Regions from separate parts of the Sphingomonas sp. BL2 genome, predicted to be linked through region 2. Evidence: riboswitches for the same ligand, from Rfam matches in the RefSeq annotation. Region 2 holds a riboswitch; the other holds the start of a gene.
The links. Region 2 has a riboswitch for thiamine pyrophosphate ahead of thiC (phosphomethylpyrimidine synthase ThiC). Riboswitches for the same ligand answer to the same signal wherever they lie in the genome.

Region 1 (14,584 bases), 840 kb from region 2:
ATCGGGCGTCAGGGCGATGATTCGCTTGGCCCAGTACATGCGCAGATTATTGTGCATCCAGCCGTCGACCAGGAACTGGCGCTGGCACGCGTTCCAGGTCTCGTCACGAGTGGTGCCGTTGAGCAGGTCGGCGAGCGTTTCCACTTCCGGACGCGGGTCAGAAGCGTGCGCTGCGAGCGTTTCGCGGGCCCATTCCGAGACGCGGTCGTAGCGTTCGGGCGAGGGAAGCGCGCGAGCCTGGTAGTGGAACCATTCGCGCCATGTCAGTAGTTCGTCGGCGAATTTGGTCTTGGCGGCAACTGGCGCATCGGCGGCTTCGACGGTGGCCATGACTTCGCGCGGGCCGATCACGCCGAAATGCAGATAGGGCGAGAGCATGCTCGCACCGACCGGCTTGGTCGCGTCGTTGCGGGTCGTCGCATAGGTCGGCAGCACAATGTCCATCAGCCGTTCGAGCTTGCTTAGCGCACCGTCGCGACCGGCCGGGAAGTCCGGACTGAGCACAAGCGAATGGTCGATCGCCGTGTTCTCGACCAGCCGGTCCAGGTCGGCGTCGCTGCAGGATTCGAGACGATCGGACGTGAAGGGCAGGGGGCCGTCATACGCGGCAACGCCCGCCTGAAGGCCGTCGGTCGCCAGCCAATCCGCACGCACTGCCTCGTGCTTGCGCCGGAACGCGGTGGTCGAGCCGATGCCGTCGCCGAGCAGCGCGGGGGGTACCAAGCATGCGGCGTTGACCGCGAACATCGCGGCTTCGGTGCGGGCGGCGACACGGTCCGACTGCAAGCGTGCGACGAAGGTCGGCTGGTCCTCGACGAACACCGCGGCGCTGTCGGCGGCGAGACGGTAGACCAGGCCTTTCTCGCGCGCGTCGGCGTGGTCGACATGCTGGACGCAGGCGAGGCCGCGCTGTCGGCAGTCGCGCGCCAGATCGCGGCTCGCACCCAGAATGAAGCGGTGCAGGCGATCGGACGCGTAGGGGTAGTCTTCGCGCAGTCCGTGGTAGACGAGGACCGGCAGGCCAAGATCGTTGCCGAGACAAATAGCCGCGTCGATCACCGGATTGTCGCGGGCACGCAACGCCTGTTGCAGCCAGCAAAGGACGTATCGCTTGGTCGGTCGGACTTCTGCCGCGTTCATTCGGCGTATGCGAGCTGCCTCAGCCCAGGAATCCAGCGATTCTACGGTCGAAGGTTGCGAGAGCGACGTTACCATGATGGCCTAACACACGGGGCGGTCGCGACGATCCCTTCAGGGGCGGACGTATGCCAAAGCGTCGAGTGCCTCGGATATCAATGCGGCGACGACCGTCTGGCCGAGCGCATCAGCCTCCGCCAGCGCATCCTCGAGATGCTCGCGAAGCCGTTGATCGGGATTGAGCATCCGTTGGGGCATGTCTGAGTTATATCGCCGCAAACGTTTGGCGATACAAGTCGGTCCCTCGACTAGTCGCAAAAATGTCTCGACCTGCCCGCTTAACTCCGGGAGAACTGATGTTGGTAGTAAACATCAAGGGCAATGTCGCGACTCAGAGGTCTCGGTAGTAAAAGATTTCCGCCTCGTCTGCAGGGCGTAAGCCAACGATCTGGCCGGCTGGTTGCCAATTGGTGCGTGTCAACAGTCCGACAGCGGCGCTGTTATCAACACCGGTCGAGATGAAGACTCTGCCATTTAGGACAAATTTCAGTTCGGCTATCAACGATTGGGCGATCCCGTGGCGACGATAGTCCGGATCGACGACCAGTTTGTTCACATAGTCCTTGCCGATGCATCCGCCGGTCTGCCACGCGATATAGCCTGCGATGACGCCGTCCACTTCGGCTACAAGCATGCGGCGCTCGACGATCTCCGCGATCCGGTCTCCGGGGAAGGAATCGAATGCTATCAACCGGGAAAGGTCATACGGTTCGGCGGCTCGGATCGCGGTCATGGTCTCTCCCAACTGCAACCGATCGCTGGTTCCAGGTCGGCGGCTTGAAGGGCAGAACGGACGTTCCGGCTGGAAGTCTCACGAGTTGCTCTAGATTATAGAGATTCCTGGTACGTTCCTGCTCCGTGCGCCGGTCGTGCGCGAACGAGTTGCCTGGACCGTGTTCGCGCGGATAAGCTGCCGTCATGGAAAACACCGCACCGCAGCTCGACCTGTTCACCCGCCTCGAAATCGCGATCGAGGAGCGCAACGAGGCCGCCGAAGCCTTCGACGTCTTCAAACAGGATGCCGTGATGGCACACGCGCCGGCCGCCGGAGCGGAGCCGGCCGTGACGAGCGAGGACGCCGCCGATGCCGCCGCGGGCGAGGTCGACGACTTCAACGCCGAGGTGAACGCGCTGTTGCAGGGCGCGACGGACGCGGAGCTTGCCGGCGCATACGACCAGTCGGGTGGCGAGGTCGGCAACCCGGTGGCCGAGGCGCTGTTGGGCGAGATCAAGCGTCGCGAGGGTCGCGCCTGACCCTTCGACGCCGCCGTTAGCCCAGACATTTCACGGCACGATGAGTCTAAATGCCGCGCTGCAACGTATTTGTCATACCGTTGCGGCGTCGGCATTCCCTTGTCGACCTGGACGGTGCTCGTTGATCGAGCTGCCGAGGCGGTCGGCCTACCTTGTTTTCACAGCATGTTTTCTGGGTAGGCCGGCCGCTGCGCGCCGTTCTTGGGGAGGGGCTGGAGGTTTGCCGGTGTCGATCGCGAGGCATACCAGCCAGATCAATGCGATAGCGCTTTCCACCACACGCCCAACCCCCTAAGCGGCACGTATCCCCGGGGGGCCGCTGATGTGCGGCTGAGAGGTGGGCAACAGCCCATGACCCGCTGAACCTGATCCGGCTTATACCGGCGTAGGGAGGGTCTGCGGCTGGCCCGTCGTCCCTCCGATTGGAGTGGACGTGACGTTTTTTAGTGCTGGTTTTTCGTTGTGACGCGCGCGTTGATAGCGCGCGGCCGCCCTGCTTTCCGGGTAGCGCTGACCCTTTCGGCGAGCCTTGCCGCATCCTCTGCAAGTGCGCAGGTCGTGTCCGAGCCGGTCGAACCCGCCGAGATCCGGGTGGTCGGTAAGCAGGACCCAGCCGGTCTGCTCCCCGACCAGAAGGTGCCGCGCGCGCAGAGTGCGATCTCCGCCGACTTCATCGTCAAGCAGGGGCCGACGCTCAACGCGTTTCAGTTGGTGACATTGCTGCCCGGCGCGAACGTCGCGTCGAGCGACCCGTACGGCCTGTCGACGAGTTCCAGCCTGACGCTGCGCGGGCTAGGCCAGGACGAGATCGGCGTGCTGATGGAAGGCGCGCCGCAGAACGACATCGGCTATTATTACGCCTATCCGTCGCAGTTCGCCGACCCCGAGAATTTGAAGCGTATCTCGCTCGCGCAAGGCTCGGTCGATATCGATTCACCGACGCTCGGCGGGGCAGGCGGTCTGTTGTCGCTGTCGCTCGACGATCCGAAGGCGCGTCCCGGTGCGCTCGTCGACCTGTCGCTCGGCAGCTACGCGGCGCGGCGCGGCTTCTTCCGGGTCGATAGCGGGACGATCGGCAATACCGGGCTGAAGGCGTTCCTGTCCTATTCGAACACTCGCGCCGACAATTGGCGAGGTGCCGGTTTCGACACGCGCCAGCATATCGACGCCAAGATTCTGGGCGAATGGGGTGCCGGCAACCGCGCCAGCCTCGCGCTGTCGTACAACGACGCGAACTCGTCGAGCTATCCGAGTCCGACGCTCGCCGAATGGAACGCGCAGGGTCGCGACTTCAACTACGACAAGAATTACACGGCCGGGAGCACAAACTACTGGCGGCTGTACCGCGCGCCATTCCGCAACCTCTATGCCTCCGCGCCGGTGCATCTGGTACTGAACGATCGGCTGGCGCTCGACACCACCACCTATCTCCAGTTCGGTTATGGCAACTCGCCCTACGGGACGCAGCTGACCACGGAAGGGAATTTCCTCGGCACTGAGGAACTGGCACAGCCGATCGCGCTGCCCGGTGCGGTTGACGGCGTGGCGACCGTGCTCGGCAACTACACCGGCGACCAGATGCGGACCGGCAACGTCAGCAAGCTGATCTTCAAGACCGGCGCGCATACGCTCACCGCTGGGCTATGGTTCGACTACGGCACCGACCGCGTCACGCAGTCCTACACCTCGATCGACGCCGATGGGCAGCCGTTCGACCGCTGGGGCTACCGCGCCATGGCGATCCGTACCGCCGACGGTCGCCTGCTCGCTTATGAGAACCAGCGTACCGTGACGGTGACGAAAGGCTTTTTCCTCGCCGACAGTATCGCGCTGACGCCGCGGCTGACGATCGACGCGGGGTTCAAGGGTGTCAACGTTCTGCGCAACGGCCGCAATTATCTGCCTGGGCCGCAGGACAAGGTGCGCAACGACAGCTTCGCCGCGCTCCCCCGCGCGGCGATCCACTACCGGATCGACGATCGCCAGCAGCTGTTCGCCAACATCACCACCAACTTCCGCACGCCCAACGAGTTCACGCTCTACAACAGCTATTACGGCGGCGAAGTGGTCGTGCAGGGGACGAACGCGCTAAAGAACGAATATTCGGTGTCGCAGGAGATCGGCTACCGCTTCATCGGCGAACAGCTCTCGGCCTCGGTAACCGGCTTCCACTACAAGTTCCGCAACCGCCAACTCGCCACCGTGATCGACCAGGGCGGCGCGCAGGTCAACGCGACGCTCAACGCCGGCGGACAGACCTCGTACGGCGTCGATGCGGAGATTGATTACCGCCCGGTCGCGGGTGTCAGCCTGTATCTTTCCGGCGAATACCTGCGCGCGCGGATCGACAACGACCTGCCGGTCGGCGCGGACTTCCTGCCGACCAGGGGCAAGCATGCTGTCTCCAGCCCGACCGTCCAGTTCGGCGCCGGCGGGATCTATGACGACGGTCGCTTCTTCGGCAGTGTCGCGTCGAAATATATCGGCCGGCAATATGCGAGCTTCATGAACGACGAGCGGATCAAGGGCTATGCGACGCTCGACCTGTCGGTCGGCATGCACCTCGCCGACTGGCTCGACGGCAAGCGGACCGACCTGCGCGTCAACGCGATCAACGTCACCGATCCGCATGTCCTCGCCGGCGTCCAGTCGGTCAGCACCAATGCGCAGGACACGATTGGCCGAGGCGGCACGGTCATCGCCGGCGCGCCGTCAGCCTACTACATCAGCAGCGGCGCGGCGGTCATGGCGACGATCTCGCGAGCGTTCTGAGGTGGCGTCGCAGCTAAAGCATCTCGTCCACGGCATGGGCACCGCGATGGAGGCGCCGACCTGGCCCGCCATCGCTGCGGACGAGGCCGAGGCGGTGTTTGCGCATTTTCCGGCGGCGGGGCGAATGACCGGGCTGCACTGGCATTCCCCGCGCCCCTTCTCCGCCGCGACGTTGGTGCACACGACGAACGGTGCGTTCCTGTTGAAGCGCCACCATCACCGCGTCCGCACGGTCGAAGGTCTTGCCGAGGAACACGCATTCATCGCGCATCTCGCCGGCGCGGGCGTGTCGGTGCCCGAAGTGATGGCGACCGCACAAGGGGCGAGCGGCGTCGCGATCGGTCCATGGTCGTACGAACTGCACCGCCAGGCGCCGGGGGAGGATTTGTATCGCGACCGGCTGTCGTGGACGCCGTTCCTGTCGCTCGACCATGCCCATGCTGCCGGCTTGGCGTTGGCGAAATTGCACGTCGCGGCGCGCGGGTTCGATGCGCCTGCGCGACGCCGACAACCCCTGGTCTCAAGTTTCACGATACTTCCTGCCGCCGATCCGCTGGCTGCGGCGAGCGCATATATCGCCGCCCGCCCGGCGCTGACCGCATTCCTTTCCGCCCGGCCGTGGCAGGCGCAACTCGCGCGATTGTTCGAGCAGGCCGATAGCGACCTGTCGTCTCTTCTCGCGAAACAGACGCCGTTGTGGACGCACAACGACTGGCATCCTTCCAACCTTCTCTGGACGCGAGAGGGCGCGGTGCGGACCGTGTTCGACTTCGGGTTGGCTGATCGCACGAACGCCGTTCACGACATCGCGACGGCGATCGAGCGGACGTCGGTGCGGTGGCTGGATCTGGGGCAGGGGGCTGACGATGCGATCGCCGATCCCGAGACAGCACTCTCGTTGCTCGCAGGTTATGCCACCGTCCTGCCGCTGAGCCATGAGGAGATCGCCGCGGTCGTGTCGCTGTTGCCGTTGGTCCATGTCGAATTCGCGCTGTCAGAGGCCGATTACTTCACCACCGTCGTGGCGGACACCGCGTCCGCCGCCATGGCTTGGGGTGGGTATCTGATCGACCATGCGGCATGGTTCTTCTCGCGTCCGGGCCAGGACTTCCTGCGCCGGATCGCGCCGTGATGACGCCGCTCGAGGTCATCGCGGTCGTCGTGAGTTTTGCCGGGATATGGCTGACCGCGAAGCGCAACATGCTGTGCTGGCCGGTCAATTTCGTCGCCTGTGCGCTCTACTTCAAGCTGTTCCTCGACGTGCGGTTGTACGCGGACATGGTGCTCCAGGCGCTGTTCGCGATCGCCATTGTCTATGGCTGGCTCGCCTGGGCGCGCGGCAAGGTCGATAGCGGCGATGTCGTCGTCGAGCCGTTGCGGCCATCGCGTGCGCTCGCCGGTCTCGGCGCGGGGGCGGTCGGGGCGTTCGTGATCGGCTGGTTCATGAGCCGTTACACCGACGCGGCATTGCCCTGGGCCGACGCAACGCTCAGCAGTTTCAGTCTGGTCGCGCAATATTGGGTCGCGCGACGTCATGCGGCGAACTGGCTGCTGTGGATCGCCGTGGACGTCCTGTATGTCGGGATGTTTGCCTATAAGGGGCTGACGCTTACCGCCGGACTGTACGCGGCGATGGTCGTGCTGGCCGTGATCGGATATCGGCGCTGGCAGGCGCGCTCCGCCGGCTAGCGCGCGAAACGGAGGTTGGGCGTTGGTGGACAAAAAGGACTGGGACTGCGACGCGGTCCGCAAATGGCTGGACGCACGGGGGATTGCCGCACGCTCCGAGCAGGTTGTAGCCGAGCGTGGCGGCCGTGAATTGCAGGATGACTGCGACAAGGCGTCAGCCGAGGAAATGGTCTGTGCGCTGATGAGCCGCAAAGGCGTCGCGGACAGCCAAGCGACGTTTACCGCCGCGCTTGCTGTGATACTGGACCGCGACGAGTATATCTGGCGCGGCGTCTACAACGATACGCGCTTCGACCGGCACGTGCGGTCCTACGCTAGAAAGCTGGTCAAAATGGCGAAGACGAATACGGGGTTCGAGAACGTCGCGCATTACCAATAGGCATTGATGAGGCGGCCCTCTCGATGGAGAGCGAGCCGCCTTCAGTGTTAGCGACGGTCGAAGTCGAACCATCCGCGCTTCGTGCCATCATTATTGTACGCGGGACGTGCCGACGATGCCGCGACTGGACGCGTATTCGGCGAGGTGAAGATCGAGCGATCCTCGACCGGCGCACGGGTCGTCGTCACAGGGGCGACTGGCGCCACCGGCGTGGCCTTCGCGAGCCGCACATTCTCATGCTCAGCCTCGACCGCGCGCTTTTCGGCAGCGGCGGCGCGGATATCGGCGTCCTTCTTTGCGACCGCGTGCGCGTCACGTTCGGCGTGATAGCGCGCCTTCCACTTCTTGCCGCCGGGATGACTCGCCAATCCGAACAGCCAGCCGGCGATGAAGATCAGCGCGAGCGCGGCGAACTGCGTGGGCGTGGAAAACAACGGCATCTTGGAAACCCTCCTGTTACGGGGGCTTAACGATCCGTGCGCGTTGCGGTTGCCTTAGCCCTTTATCAGCGTGTCGGAGATCGAGCAGGCGGCCGGGCCGAGAATGACCACGAAGAGGACCGGCAGGATGAACAGGATCAGGGGGATCGTCATGATCGCGGGCAGCCGTGCGGCCTTTTCTTCAGCGCGCATCATGCGTTCGTTGCGGAATTCGCCCGACAGGACGCGCAGCGCGGAGGCGAGCGGCGTGCCGTATTTCTCGGTCTGGATCATCGTCGTGACGACGCCTTTTACCGCGTCCAGCTTGACCCGCATTGCGAAGTTTTCGAACGCGCTGCGACGATCGGTTAGGAAGCCCAGTTCGATCGCGGTGAGCGTGAATTCCTCGCCCAGTTCCGGATAGGCACGACCGAGCTCGCGGGCGACGCGGTGGAAGGCGGCATCGACGGTCAGGCCGGCTTCGGCGCAGATCACGAGCAGGTCGAGCGCATCGGGAAGACCTTTGCGGATCGCCTCAGAGCGCTTTTTTATCTTGTTGTCGAGATACAGGTCCGGCGCCTTGTAGCTCAGGATGAAGCTCGTCGCGACGAGCCCGTATTTCTTGAGCGGGCCCCAGGTCGCAAAGCCGTCGGTGCCGTAAACCCAGTAGAGCATCGCCCCGCCGATCACGATCGGCAGGACGAGGCGGCCGAAGATCACTGCCGGCGCCCATTCCTTCGAACGGATGCCGGCCTGCATCAGCTTGACCTGAACCGCCTTGACCTGGCTGTCCTGGAGCACTTTCATCGACGAAAGAATGCCGCGCATCCGGTCCGCCGTATCGTTGCGCGTGACCAGTTTCGCGCGGCGCTTGGTCGAGGCCGTAATGCCGGCCTTCAGCTGTTCGCGGCGGTCGTTCAGCGCCTTGACGCGCTTCGCCATCGGATCGTGAACCGTCGTCACCGCATAGATCGCGATCATCACCGCGAACGCGGCAACGCCCGACAGGATCGTCGCGACCCAGAGTATGTCGATCCCCAGCAGGGTAGGTCCGGCGGTCTCGCCCATCGTCAGTCCCTTAGATTTCGAAGCTGATCATCTTGGACATGATGAAGGCACCGATCGCCATCCACACCATGCCGCCTATCCCGATCAAGATCAGGCGCTCGTCGACGAAGAACCGCTGCATGTAGCTGCCGTTGATGAACCAGATCAGCCCGAACACGATGAACGGCAGCGCGCCGATGATGTACGCGGACGCCTTGGATTCGGACGACATCGCCTTGATCTTCAGCTTCATCTGGCCGCGCATGCGCAACACGTTGGCAAGGTTCGCCAGCGTCTCCGCAAGGTTGCCGCCGGTCTCGCGCTGGATCGCGATGGTGATGACGAAGAACTGGAATTCTGGCGTGCCGAGGCGGTCCGCGGTTTCCTGAAGCGCGGCGTCCATCGTCCTGCCGATCTTCATCTTGTCGCTGACCGAGCGAAACTCCACACCGACCGGGCCGTCGAGCTCCTGGCCGACGACGCCGATCGTCTCGCTGATCGGCAGGCCCGAACGCAGGCCCCGCACCAGCAGCTCGATAGCGTCGGGAAACTTCGCAGTGAACTTGCCGACACGGCGCTTGATCGCCTTACCGACGACCAGATGCGGCACGCCGATACCGACGAACAGGCCGAACAGCAACGCGAGCAGGAAAGGCATGCCCTTGAACAGCATTAGCGCCGCGACGACCAAGGCGATGCCGGCGGTCGCCATGCCGTATTGACCGACCGTCCAGTCCTTGCCCGTCATGGCGAGCCGCTTGGCAAGTTGTACGGGGTTGGGCAGAACGCGGCCGAATGCCAGGTCCATCTTGGTGTCGCGTGCATGCGAAATACGCCGCATGTGCGCGCTCGCCACGGTGACTGCGTCGCCGTGCCGTTCGCGCACCGCCACGAGCCGTCGCGATTTCGCACGGCCCGCAGAGGGCCCGGCGAACGCGAACACGATCATTCCCAGCACGATGCTCGCGCCGGTCATCACGAGCAGAAGCGGCGCCATGCCGGTCATCGTGCGACGCGCGTCATGTTGGCGTGAACAGATACGGTCATTTCGCTTTTGCCGGCTTCAGCGTGCGCTTCGTCATCAGCCCGCGGAGTTCGCCGAACTTGCCCATCAGCGACCGGCCCCTCGACGCCTTGGCGCCGTCGATGCCGCAATCCGCGACCGCCGTGGCGAGCGCGCCGGCTAGCGCGACGATCGGCGCGATAGTCTTGCTGGTCTTGCCAGCCTCGACGATCGGCTTGCCGAGCTTGGCCGCCTGCGCCGCGAGCTTCTGGTCGAACGAAACGAGGTAATCGATCTTACGCTCGATCGAACCCTCGAAATCCTTGCGGCTGATTTCGAGATTGCCGCCGGTGTGCACGCGGTTGGCGAGCACGAACAGTTCGATCTGCGGCGCATTCGTCTTCAGCCACGACAGGATACGGATCGTATCGCGCGCCGCCGCCAGAGTCAGGTCGGTGACGATCACCGCGAGCTTCACGTCACTGATCAGATGCGGGTGCTGGATCATCATCGCCCGCGGCAGGTCGACGACGGTGCATTCGAACGCCGCGCGCATCTCCTCCTGCAGCTGATAGAAGGCGGAGCCGTCGGTGATCACCGGCGAACTGATCGGGGCTTCGGCGCTGAGCACCGACAGGTTCTCCGTCGCCTTGACCATCGCGCGTTCGATGAACAGCCCGTCGATGCGGCTCGGGTTCTCGATCGCGTCGGTGAGGCCGCGGCCGGGCTCGAGATCGAGGCTGAGCGCACCCGTGCCGAAATGCACGTCGAGATCGAGCAACGCGGTCGATCGCTTTTCCTTGTCGGCGAGCAACCACGCGATCGAGGTCGCGATCGTCGATGCGCCGACGCCGCCGCGCGTGCCGATCACGCCGACCGAGCAATGCGGACGCTCCGGCGACAGGTCGACGGGCTTCGGTGCGTTGAGCATCATCTGCGCATGGACGAACGCCTCGCGCAGCATGTCGGGATGAAGCGGCTTCAGGAGGTAATCCTGGATACCGCTCGCGACGAGGTCACGGTACAGGCGGACGTCGTTCACCTGGCCAGCGGCGATCACCACGGTGCCGGGCTCGCAGACTTCGGCGAGCGCGTGGATGTCATTGAGCGGATCGCCTGACTCTGCGAGATCGACGAACAGGATCTGTGGTGATGCGGCAACCGACAGAGACTGGATCGCGTTGCGCAGTCCGCCCTTGTAGATCTTGTCGACCGACCAGCCGAGTTCGGTCGCGATCGGGCGCAATGCCGCCGCAGTCGTCTCGTCGCAGACATAGGCGGTGAAGGGATCGCGACTGGCGGCGCCAGCGGGCTTCCACGGAGCGTTCATCACTTGCCTCCCGGCGTGGCTACCGCGAGCGCGCCGGCACCGGTCGGCGTCTTCTTGCGGTATGTGTCGATCGCCTTGTACGAGGCAGCGGTATCGGTGGTTTCCGCCCCTTCCTTGCCGCGTACCAGGTCGGCGGGATTTGCGATCATCGCCGCGAGGTTGCTGTTGATCGCGCAGCCGTAATTCGACGACGTATTGGCTTCGAAATCGTTGGTCGAGTCACGCGACCAATCCGCGCAGCGTGGCACCTGCGCCCGCATCCGGCTGACGACCACGCGGATCGAACCCGGCGTGACAGCGGCCGGCGTGACCGGCGCGTCATCGCTCAGCAACAGGCCGTAGGTCGCGACCACCGCAGCGACGTCGCCGCGCGCGGCAGGGCCTTCACCTGAGGGATCGTCGATCGCGACCCGGTCGCCATAACCCAGCCGCATCGCGTTCACCCAGCCCGCGAGCCGTCGCTGTTCGCCCGGCGCCAGTGAACCGCCCGAAACGCCGAGATCGAGCGCGTAGTCGGACCGGCTGACGACCGGCTGGTGGACCGATTCAAGGCCGCGATTCTCGGTCCCCATGCAGCCGCCGAGCAATAACGCGGGGACGAGGGACGCTAGCAGGATCGACTTGGTGCTCATCGGGAATCCTTGATGCGGTGGTCGCGAGCGGCGGGGCAGGGGCCGGCTCAATTCGAGAAGCCTGGCGCAGGCACGGCGCCCTTCTTGGTCTTGGTGCCTTTCGCGTTGGCAGGGCGCGCGGCCATATCGTCCTCGCTATGGCGGACGTCGCTCCGCGGCATCGGCAAGACCGGGGCGGCGGCACCGATCGCCGGTGAAACATAGGAAGGCCGCGCGATCGTCGGCACGGGTCGCTTTTCGCCGCCGCTGGCGCTCAGCGTTCCCAGCAGCACGCGGTCTAGATCAGTGGGCGCGCGCGCCCCGTCGGTCGGCAACGCGATGTCGCTGGCGTTGTTGACCGGTTTCACCAGGTACGGCGTGATGACGATCACGAGTTCGGTCTCGTTGCGCTGGAACGCGTTGGAGCGGAAAAGCGCGCCGATGATCGGCAGGTTCGCGAGCCCCGGCGTCTTGTCGTAGCTGTTGTTGTTGTTGTTCGACAGCAGTCCGCTGATCATCATGCTCTGACCCGAGCCGAGTTCGACCGTTGTCTCGGTTCGGCGAGTCGTGAGGCCGGGCACGCGCGTCCCACTGAGCGTGATCGCATTGTTGTAGTCGAGCTGCGACACTTCGGGGCGGACCCGAAGCGAGATCCGGCCATCCGACAGGACCGTCGGCGTGTAGGCGAGGCTGATGCCGTATTGCTTATACTCAACCGAAATCGTGCCGAGCGCCTGGGCAAGGGGAATCGGAATTTCGCCGCCCGCTAGGAACGTCCCCGTCTCACCCGACAAGGCCGTCAGGTTCGGGTTGGCGAGCGTAGTCACCTGACCAATTGTCTCACCCAGATCGATCGCGCCAATGAGGTCGAGCCCGAGCAGCTTGCCGGCAAGACCGAAGGTAGAGCCTAACGTCGATTGCGTGATCACGCTTTGAGAGGATGAGGTAAAGCCTGTCGACAGCGCGCCCCCTGGCGCGAACTGCGTGCTGGCGCCGCGGCCTTGAGCAACGCCGAATTTGAAGCCGCCCGTACTGTCTCTGCTTTGGATGTTCACCCCGATGTTCTTCACGAAACTCCGGCTAACCTCAGCGATCCGCACCTGAAGGTTCACCTGCAGAGGCGTTGCCGTCTTCAGTCGCGACAGTACCTTCGTGGTGTCGCCGACGAACGCCTGCACCAGGCGCTCGGCTTCGGCTGCGTCCTCGGGTGCGGCGACCGTGCCGGTGAGCAGGATCAACCCGTTCATCGGTGTCGCGACGACCTGCGCTTCGGGCATTGCCAGCCCAAGCATCTGCTGCACCGAATCTAGGTTGTTGCCGACGCGGATCGTCGAGGCATAGACGACCGCGCCACCCTTTGCGGTCGCCGAGATCGTCGTCTCGCCGGTCTTCTTCCCGAAGATATAGAGTTGGGTCGGCGAGCGGACCTGGACGTCGGCGATAGTGTCATCGGCGACGAACAGGTCGCTCATGGGCCGCGTCAGCGTCACAAGACGGCCGCGCCCCGTATTGACCTGCACTACGGGCAATCCCGAGGGGGCGACCTGCGTCCGAGCCTGTCCGCGTTGGGCGAGGGCGGGAACGGAGGGGGCGGCGGTTGCGGCGACCAGAGCGACCGCGAGCGGCCAGCCGAACTGGCGCCCGATCTGCTGCCCGAGCTGCTGCCCGATCTGGGGCATGCGGCGCGTCATCGAGATACGCATCAATTCTTCCCCCCGACCGGAACCATGGTCACTACATTGCCGCGGGCGACCCGGACGGCCGGGCCCTGGATCACGACGCTGCCACCGCTACCCGACTGCGGGCCGTTCATGGCCTGCATCGGCCGATTGTCGCCGCCGTTTTCCGGTGGCCTGCCGGGCACCGTGCTGCGCTGATACCGCGAGATGTCGGCGCCCGTCTGATAGCTGGATCCGCCGGAAATCGGCTGGCTGGCGACGCGGACCAGCATCGCCTTCTCCGCCTTGGGATCGGTGCCGTCGGGGACCTTGACCGCGCCCGACGCGATCGCCTCCTCGAGCTCGGCCGAGTTGTCCGCGATCGACCGCAGCGACAGCGACAGCGAGCCGACCGTCTGCGCGAGCGCGACCTGTTCGGCCATCTTGGGCGTCGCCTCGATCGTCACGTTCGAGAACGTCTTGACCTCGGTCTTGCCGTCCGCGCCGACCAGATTGTCGGTCCGCTGATCGGTGGCAAGCACGCGCATGTTGCGCATGATCGTCTCCGACACCTTGAGGGGGTCGCCGTCGCCACCGCCCTTGACCTCCTGCGTCAGGACGAGATCGATCCGGTCGCCGGGAAAGACGAACCCGGCGACCGCGGCCTGGGCAGAAACGGGGACGGTGACCGCGCGCATGCCGGGCCCGAGCGCGGCGGCGAGGAAGCCGCGATCGCCGGGCTTCACCAGCGCGCCCTGCGTCACCGGCTGTCCGGCGGTGATGATGCTGCGCACCACCGTGCCCTGGAGCGATTTCAGGTCGGTCTTGTCGCGGAGGTAGTAGGCGTTGTCGACCAGCTCCTTCGGCCAGGGCTGAAACTTCAGCGCGGTGGCGTCGAGGATCGTGCCGACCGGAAGCGAGCGGGTCGCGACCAGCACTTCGGGGCCGTCGATGACCGGCGCGGCGACGACAACGGCGCCGGCCTGCGGCGCGGAACTGCCGGTGATCAGCGTACGGGCAAAGAATGCCGTGACGGCTGCGACTATAAGTGCGCCGACCAGCAAAATGATCTTGCGTGTATCCATGACTAGATCGTGCCTTTCAGGCGCCGCGAATGTACTTCGCCGTTAATCATCACTGAAACTGGTTAAGGAGTGGTTCGCAAAGCGCGAGAAGGCCGGCGATTGCTATGGCGACGCCGTAGGGAACCTCGATCTGTCCGGGG
Region 2 (14,584 bases):
GCAATCCGACCGGATCCGCATGATACCCAAGCTGCGCCCAGCTCAGCGCTTCCCACAGCTCGTCCATAGTCCCTGTCCCACCCGGAATCGTCACGAACCCGTCGGAGAGATCGGTGAACATCTGCTTGCGCTGATGCATGCCGCTGACGACGTGCAACTCGGTAAGCCCCCGATGCGCCACCTCGGCATCGACTAGTGCCTGGGGAATAACCCCGATAACCTCGCCGCCGCCCTCGAGCGCGCCATCCGCAATCGCGCCCATCAGCCCAAGCCGCCCGCCGCCATAAACGAGGCCAATCCCCCGTTCGGCAAACGCCAGCCCCAGCGCCCGAGCGCCCTCGATAAAAACAGGATTAGCCGGCGTCGCCGACCCGCAATACACAGCAAGACGTTTCATATGCCCGCGTTAGGGGATGTCATACCCGGTCACAAGCAGGGTATCCGGCCCGATTATGCGGGTGCCGCCGCAATGGCGGCACCCGTCGACTATCTCAGCACTTGCTCCGGCAAAAATCACCGGCCTTCTCGGCGGCGTAGTTGCAGACCGTGTTCGCGGGCCAAGGCAGGAGGCCACATGCGGCCTGGGCAGCCTGCTGAGCGATGCTGCAGGCCGTCGTGCACGCGTTGCCGGCGTTTGCCTCCAGGGGCGTATCGCCGACATCAACCGTCTGTCCGTCGAAGTTCTTGCCGATGATGTCGCGGATCTGCTGCTGCTCGTCGCTGCTGATCCCGTTCCAGTCCACGCTCTTGACAGTAATGGCCATGATGCATCCCCTTTGTTGTTGACCGAAATCCGGTCGAGAGGGATGCTAGAACAACGATCGACGGCATCTACACTCGATGCAGTCATTACGGAGTTATTCGCCACTTCCGAGCAAGTATAGCCTAGCAGTCTACGACAACTGCACCGTTTTGGACTACTCTCTCGGACGATAGAGGCTTGGTACGCCTATTGCCCGCTGAGCATCAGTGCCGCTGTAGCCTTTGCACTTCCCACGACTCCTGGAATGCCGGCACCCGGATGCGTTCCAGCGCCCACGAAGTACATATTCGGAATATGCTCGTCGCGGTTATGCACCCGGAAATACGCGCTCTGCGTCAGCACCGGCTCCAGCGAGAACGCGCTACCCAGATGCGCATTCAGATCCTCCGCGAAATCCTTCGGCGCGTACGAGAATTTCGTCACGATCCGCTCGTGGATATCCGGGATCAACCGCCGCCCGATCTCGTCGAGGATGCGCTTCTCCAGGATCGGCGCGATCTCGTCCCAGTCGACCGGGAATTTCCCGAGATGCGGCACCGGCGCCAACGCGTAAAACGTCGAATGCCCCTCCGGCGCCAGCGAAGGATCGGTCACGGTCGGGTGATGCAGGTAGAGCGAAAAGTCCTCGCTCAGCACGCCGTGGTCGTAAATGTCCTCGAGCAGCCCCTTATAGCGCGGCCCGAACAGGATCATGTGGTGCGGGATGCCCGGCCACGTGCCCTTGATCCCGAAATGCACCACGAACAGCGACGGCGAATATTTCTTCCGCTCGAGCGACCCGGTCTTCCGCTTGGCACTGCGCGAGGTCGACAGCAGGTCGCGATAGGTGTGCATGATGTCGCTGTTCGCGGCGATCGCATCCGCCTGACCCGACCAGCCGCTCGCCGTCGTCACGCCCGTCGCGCGATCGCCCAGAGTCTCGATCGACGTCACCGGATCGTCGAGCCGCAGCACGCCGCCCAGCCGCTCGAACTGCGTCACCAGCGCCGCCACCAGCCGGTTGGTCCCGCCACGCGCGAACCACACCCCGCCATCACGCTCCAGCTTGTGGATCAGCGCATAGATCGCGCTCGTCGTCATCGGGTTGCCGCCGACCAGCAGCGTATGGAACGACAACGCCTCGCGCAGCTTCTCCGACTTCACGAAGCTCGACACGATCGAATAGACCGACCGCCACGCCTGGTATTTCGCCAGCGCTGGCGCCGCCTTGATCATCGACCCGAAGTCCAGAAACGCGACATGGCCGAGCTTCTCATAGCCCTCGTGAAACACCCCCGCCGAATATTGCAGGAACTTCTCGTACCCCGCCCAGTCGCCCGGATGCAGCTTCTCGATCTCGGCGCGCATCTGCACGTCGTCGTTGGTATAGTCGAAATTGGTCCCGTCGGGCCAGTTCAGGCGGTAGAACGGCAGCACCGGATCAAGCGTCACGTCCTCGCTCATGTCGCGCCCGGTCAGCGCCCACAGCTCGCGCAAACAATCCGGATCGGTGATGACGGTCGGCCCCGCATCGAACGTGAACCCGTCGCGTTCCCAGAAATACCCACGCCCACCCGGCTTGTCGCGGCTTTCGACGATCGTCGTCTGCACGCCCGCGGATTGCAGCCGGATCGCGAGCGCCAGCCCGCCGAAACCTGCGCCGATGACTATTGCGGTCTTCATGATGACATACTGCCTGCGATGGCGCGGACGGCGCGCACGATGGGGACGGGGGGCTTGCCGGTAAGAACGCGTGCCTTGTCGGAAAGCGTCGAGCGCCCGGCATAGAAACGGCCGATGAGCGAGGGGGAGAGGCGGTAGAAGCGCTCGAGGATGCGGTAGCGTTCCTCCGGTTCGGCGGCGCGAAACAACATCGTGTCGAGCATCCGGTAGAACCCGCGCGATTGCCACGTCGCCCGCGCCATCGAATGCGTCGCATCGTGGAGCTTCGCGCCCGAAAAATCGCCGAGGCTCGCCAGCATGGAAGCAGTCCGAACCGCGTCCGGCAGCGAGTACCCCGTAGTCGGATGAAACATCCCCGCGCGCATGCCGGCCTTGGCCACCCGAGCACCACCCGACCGCCAATACGCCTCGAAATCGCCCCCCATCGCGACCGGAAGCACGCCGGACTCCTCGCGAACGACGCTTTCGACCGACCAGCCACGCGCCGTGACATACTCGTCGATCCGCGCGCCCAGCACCGGAATATCGAGATTCGGCGTGTCGCTATAATAGGTGTCCTCGACGAACATCCGGTCAGCCGCGAACGGCAGACAATAGACGAAGCGATACCCGTCGATCTGCGGAATCGTCGCGTCCATCACCATCGGCCGCGGGCTTTCGTGCGACACGCTCAACGCCAACTCGCGTCCGAGAAACTTCTGCCACGCGAGATCGAGCAGCGACAGATCGCCCGCCCCCCGCGCGTCGATCACGCCGGTCGCCTCGATCCGGTCGCCATCGGCCAGCACCACCGCGGTCGCACTAGCCCCCGACACCTTCCGTCCAAGCATCAGCGCATCCGCAGGAAGCACGCGGCGAACCTCGCGATCAAGCCGCGTGCTCTCGATCGAATAATAGGTCGCGTCGATCGTCCGCTCATGCGCCGGGAAGCGCACGTCGTATCCGCGCCACGCATGCACCACGAGCGGCGCGACGATCCAGCGATCGCCTTGCGCCACGTCGCTCCCGAAAAACGACCAGAGATGATTGCCACCGACGACTGGCGCAGCGTCGATCAGCCGCACGTCCAACGCCGGATGCTTTGCTTTCAACGCCAGCGCGATCATCCCGCCGGCCAAACCCGCGCCAACGATCGCAACGTCGCAGGAGATCGTCGATGCCATGCCTCCGACTAGCGCAAAGCGGGGGACACGAAAACAACCTTTCCGAACCAATCGCCTGCGAAGACAACCTGCGTTGCCGGAGGTGGGGGAGGGGCAGGGGCTCACCTCAATCCTCCCCCGCTAGGGGGAGGTGGCTGGCCCTAGCCAGACGGAGGGGGAGGAAAGGGAAACCTCCGTTCCGCATCCTCCCCCTACGTCACCTCCGGCGACACCTCCCCCTGGCGGGGGAGGATCGAACGATCGAAAATCGCAACGTCTGAACCGTGCGAACCATACGAAGAGGAAAAGCCCAACCTGCTCCCCTCCCTGGAAGGGAGGGGCTGGGGGCGGGTCGGCTTCCGCAAGTTCGAACACGCGCGGCTAAGGGGGGACTGGCCTCCGCAAACCGGAACGCCAGCGGCTCAAGCGGGCCGACCCACCCCCGGCCCCTCCCTTCCAGGGAGGGGAGAGTGCGCGACGACGGATACCCTTCCACCGAGATACCTCTTAGACAGTACGAATGCCCACATCCGCCCCCACGCTAACCACAGCCCGGCTAACCCTAACCGCCCACACTGCCACCGACCTCGAAGACTGCGCCACAATGTGGACCGACCCGCGCGTCTACACGACCATCGGCGGCCAGCCCCGATCGCGCGAGGACGTCTGGATCCGCCTGCTCCGCTCGGTCGGCCAATGGACGCTGTTCGGCTACGGCAGCTGGATCGCCCGAGATACCGCCACAGGCCACCTGATAGGCGAACTCGGCCTCATCGAGGCGCGCAGAGCCATCGACCCCTCGATCGACGCAACGCCGGAAACAGGCTGGACCCTGACCGGCGACGCGCAAGGCAAAGGCTACGCTTCCGAAGCGCTCGCAGCGATCCTCGCCTGGACCGACGCGCGCATCCCCGCGACGACCTGCATCATAGACCCCGCCAACGCCCCCTCGATCCGCCTCGCGGAACGGCTAGGCTATCGCCTGCGCACCACGGGCACCTACCGAGACGCGCCGATCCTGATCTTCGACCGAGCCGCGGCGTCGTAAGCCCCGGCGCTATTTTTGCGCAGTAACCACCGGAGTCTGCACCGACGCGATCGGCATGGGATCGCCCGCCCGGTCGTAGAACGCCATCAACACCAGCCCCAGCGCCAATATACTTCCCGCGATCACATAGATCAGCCTCTTGTGATCCCTGCCGGAATTAGCGCTGGTATTCGTGCCGGTATCCCCGCGCGCGGCGTTTTGATGTGCCATGCATCTCTCTCCGTATTGGCAGGTCGTCCTGCTCTGGAGAGGGAGGCTATCAGGTTTCGCTGCACTGCATAGAGGCTATCGCAACCGCGTCGAACGCGTCGGGACTGCACCGCCCGACCTAAGCCAATCCCGGCGCGATCGGCCAGTATGTCGCATAGCGCTCATGCGCGACGCGGAAATACGGCACCATCCGCACCGGCTGCCGGTCCGCCGCGAGGATCGTGAACTCCAGCGGCCGCTCCCCCGCGCGCATCCCTTCCGCGATCGTATCTGGATCGCCCGCCAGCGTCGGCGGCGTGAACGGCGCGGCATTATACTCGCCATATTTGCGCTCGTTGACGATGATGTCCGATCCCGGCGCCAGCCCCTCGCGCCCGAAGCTCCCCGCCATCACCAGCGGCCCGTAAGTGAACGCGACGATATCCGGCGCGGCCGGCGACCGCTCGACCCCGGCGCGCATATCCAGCCGCAGTTCCACCGTATCGCCGTCGCGCCACCCCCGCGCCAATTCCAGATACCGCCCCGGACTGGTCGACCGCACCGCCTCGACTCCGTTCACCAGCACCACCGCAGTCCGGCTCCACCCCGGATGCCGCAGCTTCAGCGTCAGCTCGGCCGGTCGCTTCAACGTCCATCGCAGCGTCGTCGTCGCCGCATCGGGGAACGCCGTCACCTGCGTCAGCACCGCGTCCTTGTCCTTCCACCGCACGGCGGAGGGCACGAACAAATTCACGTACAGCGCGCGGTCGTCGTGGAAATAGATCGAGTCGCGGTATTTGACGTGGTTTTCCATCCCCGTGCCGGTGCAGCACCAGAACGAGTTCTCGGGCGTGTGATACAGCTTCATGTACCCCGGCCGCGCGCCCTGGAAGTACGTCGCCATGCCGCTGTCCGGGTCCTGCGACGCGAGGATCCCGTTATACAGCGTCCGCTCGTAATAATCGGCATAGCCCGCCTGCGGATCATGCAGGAACAGCGCCCGCGTCAGCTTGAGCATGTTGTGCTGGCAACACGTCTCCGATCCCTTCGCCGACAGGACGTGCTCGGCGAAATCCGCGACCGGAAAGAAATGCTCGTTGTCGCCGTGCCCGCCGGTCGCGAACGACCGCGTCAGCGCCACCGTCTTCCAGAAGAATTCGGACGCATCGCGGTATTCGGGCTTTCCCGTCACCTCCCAGACCCGCTGGAAGCCGATGATCTTCGGCACCTGCGTATTGGCATGCAGCCCGTCGAGATGGTCGCGGCTCTTCGCCAGCGGCGCGAGGATCGCCTTGTGCGAAAACCGCTCCGCCATCGTCCGATACTCGGCGGTCCCGGTCATCGTGTAGAGGTCGGCGAACACCTCGTTCATGCCGCCATGCTCGGTATCCAGCATGGTCTCGAACTGCGCATCGCTCAGCGGCCGGCTCGCGACCACCGCCCAGTCTGCCAGCCGCAGCAGCACCGCGCGCGCCGTGTCGCTGTCCGCCAGCAATGTCGCATCGCGCAGGCCCGCATACACCTTGTGCAGCGTGTACCACGGCACGCCGGTGATCGGATCGCCGCGCAGATGCGCCGCCACCAGCGCCGGCCCGTCCGGAAACGCACAGACCAGCCCGGTCCCCGACGCCGCCTGGCATGCCGCCAGTTCGCGCGCGATATGGTCGATCCGCGCCTTGAACCGCCGGTCGCCGGTCGATCGATAGGCCAGCGCGCACGCCGACAGATAATGGCCCAGCGTATGCCCGTGGCAGTTGATGTCCGCCCACAGCGGATCCGATTCCCAGCCGCCATAGACCGGTGCCTTCGGTGGCAGCCCGGCATTTACCCGGAAATTATGCAGCATCCGGTCGGGTTGCAGCGCGAGCAGATACGCCTCGGTCTTGCGCTGCGCATGCAGGAACGGCCCCTCGCCGAGCGTGACGTCGGCCAGGTCGAACGCCTGCAATTTCGCGGTCGGCACCGTTGTCGGCACCGCTCCTTCCGGCACGAACGCAAACGCCTGAGGACCGATCGACAGGGAGCCCACGGTCAAAGCACCGGTCGCGACACCCGTCAGGAATTTCCGGCGGGATTGGCCCCCGCGGCACAACTCGACCATAACGACACCCTCTTATGCTCTCATTGTTTGTCTGAGTAGCAGGCGTGTCGTGCAGGCGAAAGAGGCAGAGGGTCAGGGTACCCGGTGCACGCAGACATAGCCGGCGAACCGGGGCACGAGCCGGGTCGACTGCATCGCGCCCATCGTCGCCGAGGTCTGGCACGCCAGCCCGTCGCGGTGGGCGCAACGCCGGTCCGCGGTATTGACGGCAGCCAGCCGCGCGCGGTCCAGCCGCGACAGGCTCCGCTCGAACCCGTCCTGGAGATAATCGAGGTCGCCGGGGGTAATCGTCCGTACATGGCGTGCCGGGCACAGCCTGTCGGTACGCCGCCCCAGCGCCTCGAACCCTGCACGGGTCGCGGGGGGCATACCGGAATACCCCGTTACGGTCAGGATCAACGCGAGCAGAACCATCGACGACTCCATCATGCTGTAATCGCCCGAGACTATCACGCGCCTGCGACGATGTCTCGCGGCCCCCCCTGGTCGAGGCGCTCCGATCACCGGCGCTGTGGTAATTCCGCTACGGGTGCGGTTGATTCCGATCAACATCGGCGCGCCGGGTCTGGTACTGACGATCACGACGGCTATGGGGTAACCATCGCATGAGGTGGGGAGGTTTTCCCCCGGTTCATGTGGCGGGGCGCATGGGGCGGCTGGCTGATCACGGCGAGCCATCATCGGCGACATCACGAACGACACGGGTGCAACTATGGCCTCTATTTCCGCTTTTGGGATCGGCTCTGCGGCACCGACAAGCAACGCGGCGATCTTGCCGGCGCGCATGCGAAAGCGGCTGCTCGTCATGGCGGCAGCAACGACGTGGGCGATGCTGTCGGCGGCGGCGCCCGTCACGCGGCTCGACGTCCAGGTCGACAATCTCCGCTCGTCGAAGGGGATGATCCGGATCTGCCTCACCGCCGACCCCGACAATTTCCCCGCCTGCGTCGACGATGCCAAGGCACTGACGCGCACGCTGCCCGCCAGTGTCCACGCCACCAGCTTTTCGGGCCTGCCCCAGCGCGGCTATGCGCTCGCGATCATCCATGACGAGAACAGCAACGCGAAGCTCGACACGATCGCGGGCATCCCGCGCGAAGGCTATGGGTTCTCGCGCAATGCCGCCGTCCGCTTCGGTCCGCCGCGTTTCGATGCCGCCCGGTTCATGCTTGCCGGTGATGCCGAAATGCAACAGGTAAAAATGCGTTACATCTTCTGACCGATCGCAGCGGACCGAAAACGGTTTTACCGCGTTGCGACGTGGAACCTTTTTCTCCGGAGCATTTCCTTGCGCGCATTCACCCTTCTCATGTCTGCCGCAATTGCGGTGCTGGCAACCGCCACCCCGGTGCTCGCCCAGACCGATCCGAACCCGTCGCCGACGATCACGGACCCGCGCGACAACAACCGTATCACCATAGCGGTCGGTGCGGTGTCGATGCCCGATTACGAGGGTGCGGACAGCAATTCCTTCACCCCCGCCGGCGCGATCGTCGGCACGGTGCGCGGGCATGACTTCTTCCTTCGCGGCACACAGCTCTATTTCAACCTGATCCCGAACACGGGCGAGGTCGGCATCAACTACGAAGTGGGCGTCATCGGTGGCATCCGCCGCGATCGCACCGGCGACATCGACAACCGCCAGGTCCGCGCACTCGGCAAGATCGATACCGCGTATGAGCTCGGCGGCTATGTCGGCATCGGCAAGACCGGCGTCATCACCAGTGACTACGACACGATCACCGCGCGCGTCGCGTACGTCCACGACGTTTCGGGCACCTATGACAGCTACGTTATCACGCCTCAGGTGAACTACACCACGCCGCTGTCGGTCCGCACGCTCGTCTCGCTCGGCGTGTCGGCGGATTATGCCGGCAAGGGCTTCGGCCGCACCTATGCCGCGGTGACGCCGATCGGCTCGCTGAACAGCGGCTTGCGCACCTACGACATCAACGACAGCGGCTTCCGTCGTGCGAACGCCTCGCTGTTCGTCGTGCAGAGCCTTTCGGGCGATCTGCGCCACGGCTTCGGCGTCGGCGCCGGCGTCCTCTACGGTCGCATGCTCGGCAAGTATAAGAACACGCCGATCGTCGCCGACGTCGGTGATGCGGACCAGTGGCTCTACGCCCTCGGCCTGACCTACACGTTCTAAGCTATCGATTTCGGCGGATCCGGCTCGGCCCGATCCGCCGAACGCGCTACCTTTTCTCTGTCTCCGGTAGGGAGAGAAAAGAGGGCCTGCCGGGCGTTTTCCCGGAGGACCAAGAAAAGGTGAAGCCGGCATCCAGCCGCCACCAAAACCCCAATCATCGCAAGCAGGTAAGCCTCTCTGCCGGGTCGTGAAATTTATTTCATCGCACCCCCTTGAACCGTGCATCCATTCTTCATCCGCGTACGTTCCTCGCCACGGACGGCTTTTTTTATGTCCGTAATTGAGCGCGTTACGAGCGGGATTCGAGCAATCGACCTGATCGGGGCATGCCCCGTTGCGCGACTGCCGCAGAGCATTTCGACGTCCGCAACAGCAAGGGGAGGACCCTGATATGACCGAGAGCGTGCACCTGATCGAAGCCCTCGATGCGCGAGTGGAACGCCGCAGCGAGCGACGTGAATTCTTCAAGACCGCGCTGGGCGCCGCTGCGATGACCGCAGCCGGTGCGACCGCGCTGTCCTTCTCCACGTCGGCGTCGGCACAGACGATCACCGATGCGGACGTCCTGAACTTCGCACTCAACCTCGAATATCTCGAGGCGCAGTTCTATTCCTACGCCGCCTACAACACCGGCCTCGACAACAGCCTGCTCAGCGGGACCGGCACGCAGGGTGCGGTTCGCGGTGGCCGTCAGGTCAACTTCACCGACCCAATCGTTCGCCAGTACGCACGCGAGATCGCGCAGGACGAGATCGCTCACGTCAAGTTCCTCCGCACCGCACTCGGCTCCGCCGCCGTCGCGCAACCGGTGATCGACGTAAGCGTCTCGCCGACCAGCGCGTTCTCGCTCGCGGCACAGGCTGCTGGCCTCGTCCCCGCCGGTACCGCGTTCGATCCGTACGCTTCGGACGAAGCGTTCCTGCTCGGTGCGTTCATCTTCGAAGACGTCGGCGTGACCGCATACAAGGGCGCTGCCCCGCTGCTCACCAGCAAGGCCTATCTCGAAGCCGCCGCCGGCCTGCTCGCGGTCGAGGCGTATCACGCCGCGATCGTCCGCACGACGCTGTACGGCAAGGGCATCGCGACCCCGTCGCTGCGCCAGTCGGCCGATGCGATCTCGAATGCACGCGACAGCCTCGACGGTACGACCGATCTCGATCAGGGCATCTCGCCCATCTCGCAGACGCCGATCAACCTGAGCACGACGCAGGCCGCGGTCACCGCGTCGAACATCGTTCCGCTCGATGCGAACGGCGTCGCCTTCAGCCGCTCGGCCAGCCAGGTGCTCAACATCGTGTACCTCAACAAGGGTGCGGCGTCGGCAGGCGGGTTCTACCCGAACGGCATGAACGGCAACATCAAGACGAGCATCGCGGCAAGCTGATCGGTCATCCGATCACCCGCTCTTCTTCGATATTCAGGGGATTAACCCAATGACCGATCTCAATACCAAGCTGGAAATATTCGACGCGATCGCCAGCCGTCGCAACGAACGTCGTAACTTCCTGCGCTTCGCCGGCGGTTCCGCTCTCGCCATCGGCGGCGCCACGCTGCTCTCGGCATGCGGCAGCGACGATTCCGATCTCGCACCGACCCCGACGCCGGGACCGGCGCCGGTCGCGGCACTCAACGACGCCGACGTGCTCAACGTCGCACTGAACCTCGAATATCTCGAAGCGCAGTTCTACGCCTTCGCGGCATTCGGTGTCGGCCTCAACGCCAACATGCTGACCGGCATCGGTACGCAGGGTGCGGTCACCGGCGGCGCACAGGTGCCGTTCCAGGACACCGTCGTCCGTGAATACGCGCGCGAAATCGCGATCGACGAAGTCGCACACGTCGCCTTCCTGCGCTCGGCCCTCGGCAGCGCCGCCGTCGCCCAGCCTGCGATCGACATCTCGGTCGGCACGGCAGCCGCTCCGGGTGCGTTCACGGCGGCCGCACGTGCGGCTGGCGTCATCGGTGCGACGGGTGTGTTCAACCCCTATGCCGACGACAACAGCTTCCTGCTCGGCGCGTACATCTTCGAGGACGTCGGTGTGTCGGCCTACAAGGGCGCAGCACCGCTGATCGCCAACAAGACCTATCTCGAGGCGGCCGCCGGCATCCTCGCGGCGGAGGCGTATCACGCAGGCCTGATCCGCACGATCCTGTACCGCAAGGGTCTGCAGACTCCGAACCCGATCCCGTCGCTCATCACCGCCGCGAACCAGATCAGCGACGCACGCGACAGCCTCGACGGCACCGTCACCAACGCGACGACCGGTGTGATCGGCGACGACGACCAGGGCATCACCGGGTCGGATCCAACGATCTCGAACATCGTGCCCACCGACGCCAACGGCCTGGCCTACAGCCGCTCGGTCGCTCAGGTGCACAACATCGTCTACCTGACGCCTACTGCAAAGATCGGCGGCGGCTTCTTCCCCAACGGGACCAACAACCGCCTCGACTCGCTGCGGACCAGCGGCGCCAACGCGTGATCGCGACGATCGTCTAAAACATAAACCTGGGGTCGCGGCGCACGGGAGCACCGCGACCCTTGTTTGGGGAACGACCATGAAAAACCTAACGAAGCTCACCATGCTCGCCGGTCTCGCCACCGCGGGCATTTTTGCCGTTCCGGCTGCCGCGCAGGACATGACGACGGACAGCGACCGCAATCCGTTCTCGGGCGTCTATATCGGCGCGGCCGGCGGCTATGACGTCCAGCCCAATGATGTTGGCTCGTCGATCCTGTTCGACCGCAACAACGACGGCAATTTCAGCGACAGCGTCAACACCATCACCGGCGCCAACGCCTTCTCGCCGGGCTTCTGCAACGGCTCGGCCCGCACCGCCGTGCCGGCCTATGGTTGCCGCAACGACGATGACGGCTGGTCGTATTACGGCCGCGCAGGCTTCGACGTACAGCGCGGTCCGTTCGTGGTCGGCATCGTCGGCGAATTCGGCAAGTCCGAGATCACCGACAGCGTCGCCGCTTTCTCGACCACGCCCGCCAGCTACACGATGGCACGCAAGCTGAAGTGGGAAGGGTCGGCCCGCCTCCGCGCCGGCCTCGCCGCGCGCAACACGCTGTTCTACGCCACTGGCGGCGCCGGCTATGCCAAGATCGACAACCTGTTCTTCACCACCAACACCGCCAACGCGTTCGCAGCCACCGGTTCGGACAAGAAGTGGGGCTATGTCGGTGGCGGCGGCATCGAGCAGAAGCTGACCAAGAACATCTCGATCGGCATGGAATACACCTACCACCAGTACAAGGACGACGACGCCCGCGTCCTCGTCACCGCCGGCAGCGCGATCACCGGCAGCCCGATCCTGCTCGCGAACAACCCGTTCGTCCTCGCCCCCAACACCGCCGGCACGACCTTCCGCCGCAGCGACGACCAGTTCCGCTGGCACTCGCTGCGCGGCACCGTGAGCTTTAGGTTCTAAGGCTAAGGGCGGCTTGCGCCAAGCTGGTGCAGGACTCGCCCAAGCCCGGCCAGCGCAGCAAAGCACGCTACAAGGCGTAGCTTAGCTACGACTGACAGCGCGCGGAGTGACAGAAAAGGCCGCTGCCCCAAACCGGGCAGCGGCCTTTTCTTTACGTGCTCGATCCTCCCCCGCCAGGGGGAGGTGGCGCCGAAGGTGACGGAGGGGGAGGACACGCAACAGCGGTGATCCATTACCGCCCCCTCCGTCTGGCAAGTGCCAGCCACCTCCCCCTGGCGGGGGAGGATCGCAAGAGGCACCCCCCGTTCGCCCCGAGCGAAGTCGAAGGGCAGACCCTAAGCACAAACGCCTCGCCCCCGCTCAGGCCCCCCAAATTCGTCATTGCACCCCACCCCAACCCCCCTATGCTCACCGAACCCCGGGGGAGCGCTTATCCGCGCTTGAGAGGAAGGCAGGAGCCTTCGACCCGCTGAACCTGATCCGGTTGATACCGGCGGAGGGAGGGAGCGGTCGCCACAGAACCGTAAGCCTTTGCTCCGAGACCCGTAGGAGCAAGCGCATGGCCGATTTCGAAGCACGCACCCCCACAGCAGACATCGGCGTAACCACCGGCCCGATCCGAGGCTCGCGGAAAATCCACGTAGCGGTCCCGTCCAGACCCGACGCCCGCGTAGCCATGCGCGAGATTGTCCTAGACCCGAGCTGCTCCGAACCCCCGTTACGCGTCTACGACACCAGCGGCCCCTACACCGACCCCCGAGCGACAATCGACATCAACGCCGGCCTCCCCCAACTCCGCCGCGCCTGGATCGAAGCACGCGGCGACGTGGAATCCTACGAAGCCCGAGAACTCCGCCCCGAAGACAACGGCCAGCTAGGCCCGGACCGCTCCGGCGGCGTCCCCCAGTTCCCCGCCACCATCAAGCGCCCCCTCCGCGCCAAGCCCGGCCACAACGTCAGCCAGATGCACTACGCCCGCCGCGGCATCATTACCCCCGAAATGGAATACGTCGCCACCCGCGAAAACCTCGGCCGCGCCATGCTGAAAGACTATGTTCGAGACGGCGAATCCTTCGGCGCAAGCATCCCCGACTTCGTAACCCCCGAATTCGTCCGCGACGAGATCGCCCGCGGCCGCGCGATCATCCCCAACAACATCAACCACCCCGAATCCGAACCGATGGCGATCGGCCGCAACTTCCTCGTCAAGATCAACGCCAACATCGGCAACTCCGCGGTCGCCAGCAACGTCGCCGCCGAAGTCGACAAGCTCGTCTGGTCGATCCGCTGGGGCGCGGACACGGTGATGGACCTCAGCACCGGCCGCAACATCCACGACACCCGCGAATGGATTCTGCGCAACTCGCCCGTCCCGATCGGCACCGTCCCCATCTACCAGGCGCTCGAAAAGGTCGGCGGCGTCGCCGAGGACCTCACCTGGGAGATCTTCCGCGACACGCTCATCGAGCAGGCCGAGCAGGGCGTCGATTACTTCACGATCCACGCCGGCGTCCGTCTTGCCTACATCCCGATGACCGCGAAACGCGTCACCGGCATCGTCTCGCGCGGCGGCTCGATCATGGCGAAATGGTGCCTCAGCCACCACAAGGAGAGCTTCCTCTACGAGCGCTTCGACGAGATCACCGAGATCATGAAGGCGTACGACATCGCCTACAGCCTCGGCGACGGCCTGCGCCCCGGCAGCATCGCCGATGCCAACGACGAAGCGCAGTTCAGTGAACTCTACACGCTAGGCGAACTCACACACCGCGCGTGGAAGAGCGACGTCCAGGTCATGATCGAAGGCCCCGGCCACGTCCCGATGCACAAGATCAAGGAGAACATGGACAAGCAACTCGAAGTCTGCGGCGAAGCACCCTTCTACACGCTGGGGCCGCTCACCACCGACATAGCCCCCGGCTACGACCACATCACCAGCGGCATCGGCGCCGCGATGATCGGCTGGTACGGCACCGCGATGCTCTGCTACGTCACGCCGAAGGAGCACCTGGGCCTCCCCGACCGCGACGACGTGAAAGTGGGCGTAGTAACCTACAAACTAGCCGCCCACGCCGCCGACCTAGCGAAG

Region 1: another riboswitch for thiamine pyrophosphate. It lies ahead of AC1ME3_RS02025 (TonB-dependent receptor); the one in region 2 lies ahead of thiC (phosphomethylpyrimidine synthase ThiC).

What each region holds. Positions count from the first base shown of each region.
Region 1 is NZ_CM155261.1:453,166-467,749, reverse strand. Features, by position in the region: gene AC1ME3_RS02045 (deoxyribodipyrimidine photo-lyase) at 1-1,140, opposite strand, end outside; gene AC1ME3_RS02040 (hypothetical protein) at 1,252-1,395, opposite strand; gene AC1ME3_RS02035 (GNAT family N-acetyltransferase) at 1,529-1,930, opposite strand; gene AC1ME3_RS02030 (hypothetical protein) at 2,116-2,451, shown strand; TPP riboswitch at 2,751-2,860, shown strand; gene AC1ME3_RS02025 (TonB-dependent receptor) at 3,010-5,223, shown strand; gene AC1ME3_RS02020 (phosphotransferase enzyme family protein) at 5,225-6,355, shown strand; gene pnuC (nicotinamide riboside transporter PnuC) at 6,355-6,912, shown strand; gene AC1ME3_RS02010 (hypothetical protein) at 6,938-7,291, shown strand; gene AC1ME3_RS02005 (hypothetical protein) at 7,339-7,731, opposite strand; gene AC1ME3_RS02000 (type II secretion system F family protein) at 7,786-8,778, opposite strand; gene AC1ME3_RS01995 (type II secretion system F family protein) at 8,789-9,754, opposite strand; gene AC1ME3_RS01990 (CpaE/TadZ family protein) at 9,801-11,090, opposite strand; gene AC1ME3_RS01985 (CpaD family pilus assembly protein) at 11,090-11,722, opposite strand; gene AC1ME3_RS01980 (type II and III secretion system protein family protein) at 11,770-13,380, opposite strand; gene cpaB (Flp pilus assembly protein CpaB) at 13,404-14,444, opposite strand; gene AC1ME3_RS01970 (A24 family peptidase) at 14,494-14,584, opposite strand, start outside.
Region 2 is NZ_CM155261.1:1,296,951-1,311,534, reverse strand. Features, by position in the region: gene AC1ME3_RS06055 (LOG family protein) at 1-397, opposite strand, end outside; gene AC1ME3_RS06050 (hypothetical protein) at 492-764, opposite strand; gene AC1ME3_RS06045 (phytoene desaturase) at 950-2,425, opposite strand; gene crtY (lycopene beta-cyclase CrtY) at 2,422-3,588, opposite strand; gene AC1ME3_RS06035 (GNAT family N-acetyltransferase) at 4,088-4,615, shown strand; gene AC1ME3_RS06030 (hypothetical protein) at 4,625-4,825, opposite strand; gene AC1ME3_RS06025 (glycoside hydrolase family 127 protein) at 4,944-6,905, opposite strand; gene AC1ME3_RS06020 (hypothetical protein) at 6,978-7,319, opposite strand; partial or broken gene AC1ME3_RS06015 (sterol desaturase family protein) at 7,405-7,688, shown strand; gene AC1ME3_RS06010 (DUF2141 domain-containing protein) at 7,690-8,124, shown strand; gene AC1ME3_RS06005 (MipA/OmpV family protein) at 8,215-9,057, shown strand; gene AC1ME3_RS06000 (ferritin-like domain-containing protein) at 9,449-10,441, shown strand; gene AC1ME3_RS05995 (ferritin-like domain-containing protein) at 10,491-11,540, shown strand; gene AC1ME3_RS05990 (outer membrane protein) at 11,617-12,495, shown strand; TPP riboswitch at 12,912-13,000, shown strand; gene thiC (phosphomethylpyrimidine synthase ThiC) at 13,055-14,584, shown strand, end outside.